DNA from 3 places in the Caballeronia sp. M1242 genome. Region 2 is predicted to be linked to each of the others. Evidence: predicted binding sites of a transcription regulator. Region 2 holds the regulator's gene; each other region holds the start of a gene.
What was found. The regulator LexA, encoded in region 2, represses DNA repair genes until DNA is damaged. The targets are predictions, from matches to a motif close to ACTGTATNNNNATACAGT.
Positions count from the first base shown of each region.

Region 1: the regulator LexA is predicted to act here: its motif matches at 1,043-1,060, upstream of recA (recombinase RecA).
Region 3: the regulator LexA is predicted to act here: its motif matches at 789-806, upstream of dinB (DNA polymerase IV).

Region 1 is NZ_CP071129.1:447,715-449,980, forward strand. Features, by position in the region: gene JYK05_RS02115 (sensor histidine kinase) at 1-175, opposite strand, end outside; gene JYK05_RS02120 (response regulator transcription factor) at 188-898, opposite strand; gene recA (recombinase RecA) at 1,161-2,231, shown strand.
Region 2 is NZ_CP071129.1:1,280,361-1,282,626, forward strand. Features, by position in the region: gene JYK05_RS05945 (DUF2939 domain-containing protein) at 1-356, opposite strand, end outside; gene JYK05_RS05950 (hypothetical protein) at 437-772, opposite strand; gene lexA (transcriptional repressor LexA) at 913-1,581, opposite strand; gene JYK05_RS05960 (sulfate ABC transporter substrate-binding protein) at 1,830-2,266, shown strand, end outside.
Region 3 is NZ_CP071130.1:1,168,953-1,171,218, reverse strand. Features, by position in the region: gene JYK05_RS18845 (MFS transporter) at 1-81, opposite strand, end outside; gene JYK05_RS18840 (hypothetical protein) at 386-751, shown strand; gene dinB (DNA polymerase IV) at 878-2,074, shown strand; gene JYK05_RS18830 (TauD/TfdA dioxygenase family protein) at 2,184-2,266, shown strand, end outside.

The DNA of each region.
Region 1 (2,266 bases), 830 kb from region 2:
CGCCGAAGAGCGAGCGCGGATGCGTCTCGCTGTCCGGTTCCAGCTCGTCCGGCGGGGCGAAGGGATTGGCGTAGCGCGCGTCGCGCAGCGCGTCGGAATCGGCGGTGGCTGCGTTGGGTTCAGGCGGCGTGCGCGGCGGCTCGTGTGCGCGTTTGCTGGAAACGGACGAGGCCATGCTTGGCCCGGCCTAGTGATGGCTCGGCGGCATCGGCGCGCTCGCCGACGCGCCGTTCGACGCTTTTTCGAGCGTGTAGCCGAGCCCGCGCACGGTGATGATGCGCGCGCCGCTCGGCTCGATCTTCTTGCGCAGCCGGTGGACGTAGACCTCGATCGCGTTGTTGCTGACTTCCTCGCCCCATTCGCACAGGTGATTGACGAGCTGTTCCTTCGACACGAGGCGCCCGGTCCGCTGCAGCAGCACTTCGAGCACGCCCAGCTCGCGCGCCGACAAGTCGATCACCTGATCGCCGATATGCGCGATGCGTCCCACCTGATCGAACGACAGCGAACCGTGCTTGACGACCGTCGGGCCGCCGCCCGCGCCACGCCGCGTGAGCGCGCGCACCCGCGCTTCCAGTTCGTTGAGCGCGAAGGGCTTGGCCATATAGTCGTCCGCGCCGAGATCGAGGCCCTTCACGCGCTCGTCGACGCTGTCGGCGGCGGTCAGGATCAGCACGGGCATCTGCGAATTACGCGCGCGCAGCCGGCGCAGCACTTCGAGACCGGGCATGAGCGGCAGCCCGAGATCGAGAATCAAGAGGTCGAAAGGCTGGAGCGTCAGCGCGGTGTCGGCCTCGACGCCATGCTTCACATGGTCGACGGCGTATCCCGATTGGCGGAGTGATCGGACAAGGCCGTCCGCGAGTATGCTGTCGTCTTCGGCAATGAGGATTCGCATCGTGTGTGCGCCTGATGCGCGGTAGCGCATTGCCGGCACCGCATTTCGCCCGGCGCGGCGGTCTCCAGGGTGTTGTGCGGTTTTTGCGCGGTTCGGGCGACGTGGAAAAAAGCCACGCGCGCCGCAATCGGGCTTGCAAAAACTACTGTTTTTTTATACAGTGTCTGCATCTGTGCGAAAAGCGGGTGAAAGTATGCGGAATCCGCATCGAAGCCCGCGCGCACAAGTCTCAGACGCCGTTCATCATAGCAAAGGACGATTCATGGAAGAAAGCAAGAAAGGCCCGGCTGGCATGACTGCGGAGAAGAGCAAGGCCCTCGCTGCCGCGCTCTCGCAGATCGAAAAGCAATTCGGCAAAGGGTCGATCATGCGGCTCGGCGCGGGTGAGGCGGTCGAAGACATTCAGGTTGTGTCCACCGGCTCGCTCGGACTGGATATCGCGCTCGGCGTGGGCGGCCTGCCGCGCGGCCGCGTCGTCGAGATCTACGGTCCGGAATCGTCGGGCAAGACCACGCTCACGCTGCAGGTGATCGCCGAAATGCAGAAGATCGGCGGCACGGCGGCATTCATCGACGCGGAACACGCGCTCGACGTGCAATACGCGCAGAAGCTCGGCGTGAACGTGCAGGAACTGCTGATCTCGCAGCCGGACACGGGCGAACAGGCGCTGGAAATCGCGGACGCGCTGGTGCGCTCGGGTTCCATCGACATGATCGTGATCGACTCCGTCGCGGCGCTCGTGCCGAAGGCGGAAATCGAAGGCGAAATGGGCGACTCACTGCCGGGTCTGCAAGCTCGCCTGATGTCGCAGGCGCTGCGCAAGCTCACCGGCACCATCAAGCGCACGAACTGCCTCGTGATCTTCATCAACCAGATCCGCATGAAGATCGGCGTGATGTTCGGCAACCCGGAAACCACCACGGGCGGTAACGCGCTGAAGTTCTATTCGTCGGTGCGTCTGGACATTCGCCGTATCGGGTCCATCAAGAAGAACGACGAAGTGATCGGCAACGAAACGCGCGTGAAGGTGGTGAAGAACAAGGTGTCGCCGCCGTTCCGCGAAGCCATCTTCGACATTCTGTACGGTGAGGGCATTTCGCGTCAGGGCGAGATCATCGACCTGGGCGTGCAGGCCAAGCTCGTCGACAAGGCGGGCGCGTGGTACAGCTATAACGGCGATCGCATCGGTCAGGGCAAGGACAACGCGCGGGAATTCCTGCGCGAGAACCCGGACATTGCACGCGAGATCGAGAACAAGATCCGCGAATCGCTGGGTGTGGCGGCGCTGGCAGATGGCGTCGCCGCGGGCGCAGCAGTCGCGGACGACGAATAAGCGTCCCGCCGCACGGTCGATGTTCAAGCGCCGGT
Region 2 (2,266 bases):
GGATTGCCGCGCGGCGGTATGCCGTTCAGAATGGCGGCGACTCCGTCCGGCGTCGCGTATGAATCCACGAGCGGGCCGACCAGCGCCGCGCCGATCATCGCGCCGATGATCGCGAGCGGGTTGCCGCTCTTCTGCACATCGATGCGCCGCGTGAGCAGCGCGGCGATCTGATCCTTCAAGCTCGCGCGCAACGCGGGGAAATCGACGTATTGGTTGACCGTTTGGGCGTCGCGCGCGTCGGCGGCGCGCTTGACGCGGTTCAGCACGATATATGGCGACGCGTAGACGAAGCCGAGCGCCGCGACGAGCAATAGGGCGGCGAGCGTGGCGACAATGAAACGAGCGGTGCGGGACATGCGACAGTCAAGCCTCTAGCGAAGGTCAATGCCGGATTGACCACGCCGCCGCACGACAGATTCCCCAACTCGCCGCCACTTCACGCCACCGTTCCGCCCGTCAGACCGGCGCGCTCTTCGTCGATGCAGCGGTCGATCATGCGCGACACTTCGCCGATCTTGCCGACGAGGATCAGCCGCGACTCGCTTCGGTACACGCGCACGGGAGTGCTCCGCGGCGGCTCCGCGTGAACCGTCTGCGTCAGCGACACGCGCGCGAACGCAGGCTGGCGAGACGGCAGCGCGGGCATGGAATCGAAGAGATCCGGTGCAGCTTCAGCTCGCGAAGGCGCCGCGGCGCCGCAAGGAATCAACGCACGCAGATGACGCAGACGGCCGAACTGGCGAAAGGGCAGCAAACGGGCAAAACGTTCCATCATGACTCTCCAGACGATAGGACGCACCGCGGCATGCCGCGAGCGGCTGCCGTCCGTGCTTGATGTACTCGAAACGCGCCGCGTCGTGCGTGGCGTGAAGAGGCGGGCAGCGATGCTTGAACGGGCGCTGCCGCCGCTGACTAGAACTCGCCCGAGCGGATCAGGCCCACTGCAATGCCTTCCAGCGCGAAGTCTCCGCTGCCCGACCGTACGAAAATGTTCTCGTAGTCCGGGTTCTCCGCGATGAGCTCGACGCCGTCGGGGCGGCGCTTCCAACGCTTGACCGTGACGTCGTCGCCGAGCCGCGCAACGACGATTTGTCCGTCCTTCGCCTCGGTGCGCTTCTGAACGGCGAGCAGGTCGCCGTCCAGAATGCCGGCGTCGCGCATCGACAAGCCGCGCACCTTCAGCAGGTAGTCCGGCTTGCTGGAAAAGAGCGCGGGGTCGCACGCGTAGTGCTGCGAAATATGCTCCTGCGCGAGGATAGGACTGCCCGCCGCCACCCGGCCTACGAGCGGCAACGAGAGCTGCATGATGCTCGCGTGCGGCAAGGTGAACTGGTGCGGAACGTCTTCCGAACGGCCAGCGTCCCCGATCAGCCGGATGCCGCGCGACGAACCCGCCGCCAGTTCGATGACGCCCTTGCGCGCCAGTGCCCGCAGATGCTCTTCCGCAGAGTTAGCGGAGCTGAAGCCAAGCTCAGCGGCAATCTCCGCGCGGGTCGGCGGAAAGCCGGTGCGCTCGATTGCACGCTGGAGCAGTTCGAAGACCTGCTGCTGACGCGCGGTAAGTTTTGAGGTTCTGGTCACTGGCTCGGGCCTCTCGTGCACTGTATGGATCAACAGATGACTGTATTTTTATACAGTATTCGGCGCTTTTCAAGCATTACTTTAAGTTCGGCTCGAAACCGCAACACGCTCCGACGTTCGCCCGCCCGCAACGGCCGGCGACCCGCTTTAGCAGCTTTCGATATAAAAGACTGAAAAACGATTATTTCTGTTCATATAGGCCCGCCGATAGACTGATTCCGTCAATTGGATAAGACGGAGAACGGGGAATGCAAAGCACGAAAGCGGGATTGGGGACCAGGGCACGCAAAGCGCTGACCGCGCTGGCGCTGACGGCGGCGGGCATCGGCGCGATGGTCGCGGCGAGCACGCAAGCCCACGCGCAGACGTCGTTTCTAAATGTGTCGTACGACCCGACGCGCGAGCTGTATCAGGACTTCAATCAGGCATTCGCCAAGAAGTGGAAGGCGGAAACCGGCGAGACCGTCACGTTCAAGCAGTCGCACGGCGGCTCCGGCGGACAGGCGCGCGCGGTCATCGACGGCCTGCAGGCGGACGTCGTCACGCTTGCGCTCGCGTACGACATCGACGCGCTCGCGGGCAAGGGACTCGTCGCTGCGGACTGGCAGAAGCGGCTGCCGGATAACGCCTCGCCGTACACGTCGACGATCGTTTTCCTCGTGCGCAAGGGCAACCCGAAGCACAT
Region 3 (2,266 bases), on a different replicon from region 2:
GGCTTCGATCGCCACCATGGCCATCGAGGCCATCACTGCGGCAATGACGAGGGGACGGACGGTCTGCTTGTGTTGGGGCATGCGGTCGGGATCTGATGAAAGAGGACGCGATCCGCGGCGGGCACGCGCGGTTCGACTCGTCATGGTATCCCGGCGCGCCACGCACTGCTGGCGCGGTCTAACTTACCGCCTTTGACATGCTCCTTCGTCGCGAGGCAGGGAATTCTTAGCCGCGATTCATGCGTTCGTCAGCACACGATGCCTTTCTTGCAAGCCACTGCCGCGCCGCACCATCCCGTGCTATCTTGTTTCATACGGAATTCATACGGAACGCAGCGTATTCGCTGACGTACCTCTCGTCGAAACGTCCTTCGTGAGCGCCGCCATGAACGATGTGCCTCGTACCTTGAGTGCCCGGGACCGCGTCGAATTGCTCTGCTGGCTGACATGCGGCAGTCTGGGCGCGTTCTATCTGAACGGAGACTGGCCGGCGGCGGCTTTCCATGTGCAGGCCGCGCACAAGTGGCTCGACAGGCATGAACGGCTCGCGGACTGGCTGACGGTCGCGAAGCTCGCCGCCATTGCGCGCGATCTGGCCGCGCGTCATTGCGCGATACTCGAGGCCGACTGGGCGCGCGACGCCGTCGAGGAGATTCTCGACAGCGAAGACCTTAACTACCAGTCGGATGTGGTCCGGCAGGTCTTCGACGACTGCCGCCGCGCGCTCGCGGAGCAGCGCGCGGCAGAGTAGCCACTGAAGCGTCACTGAAAGGCCGCTGGCGAAAAGCACTGTATGAATGTACAGTAAGCCATTTTCGACTTCGGCCCTAAGCGCTCTTGCTCTTGCTGTTGCTTTTGCGCTCGCCTTTCGCCGTCGATGGACGCCTCACTGCCTTCCTCGTTCGCCTCGCAGACGCCGCCGCGCCGTATCGCGCACCTCGACATGGATGCGTTTTTCGCGTCGGTCGAGCTGCTGCGCTATCCGGAACTGCGCGGCGAGCCGGTGGTGGTCGGAGGCGGCCGGAATGCCGCGCCCGAGACGCTGGCGGACGGCACGCGCCGTTTCAAGCGATTGCGCGACTACGCGGGCCGCGGCGTGGTGACGACCTCCACGTACGAAGCGCGCAAGTTCGGCGTGTTCTCCGCAATGGGCATGATGAAAGCGGCCCAGCTCGCGCCCGACGCCATTCTTCTTCCGACGGATTTCGAGTCTTACCGGCATTACTCGCGCCTCTTCAAAGCGGCGATTGCCGGATTCACCACGCAGATCGAGAACCGCGGCATCGACGAGATTTATATCGACGTCACCGACATGCCCGGCGATTCCGCGGACATTGGTCAGCGCATGAAAGACGCGGTGCGCGAAGCGACCGGCCTTACGTGTTCCATTTGCATCGCGCCGAACAAGCTGCTTGCGAAGATCGGCTCGGAACTGGACAAGCCCGACGGTCTCACCATTCTTACGATGAACGACCTGCCCACGCGCATCTGGCCGCTGGCCGCGCGCAAGGTGAACGGCATCGGGCCCAAGGCGAATGACAAGCTCGCAGCGCTAGGCATCGTGACCGTGGGCGATATCGCGGCCGCCGACCTCGGCCTTCTGCAATCGCACTTCGGTCCGACCTATGCGGCATGGCTCGCGCGGATCGCGCAAGGGCAGGACGAGCGGCCTGTCGTCGTGAGTTCCACGCCCAAGTCCATGAGCCGCGAGACCACGTTCGAGCGCGACCTGCATCCCAAACACGACCGCGCCACGCTCTCGGCGGAATTCACGGGCCTGTGCAAGCGCGTGGCGGACGATCTCGCGCGCAAAGGTTACGTGGGGCGCACCGTCGGCATCAAGCTGCGTTTCGACGACTTTCGCACCGTCACGCGCGACCTGACCATTCCGGTCGCCACGGCCGACGCCTCCGAGATTCGTCGCGCAGCCACCGAGTGCCTCAAACGAATCGTGCTCGACAAAAGACTGCGACTGCTCGGCGTGCGCGTGAGCGCGCTCGAGTCCGCTGACGAAGCCGGCGTTTCCGTCGCGCCGGTACAGGTCGAATTGCCTTTCGATGCGATCGAAGACTGACCTCTCCCGGTCTTAGCATCACGCCAGATAATCAAATCGCGCATCGTTCGTTGCCGCGCGAGCGCGCCGGGCGTAGATTATTCGTCTGTCCGCCGCTTTTCACTACACCGTGACCATTCTTTCGCCGACTCACGACGCTGCCGAGGCCGTCGAGCAACATATCGTCATTCGTCCGTTCGACGGCCCGCTGGG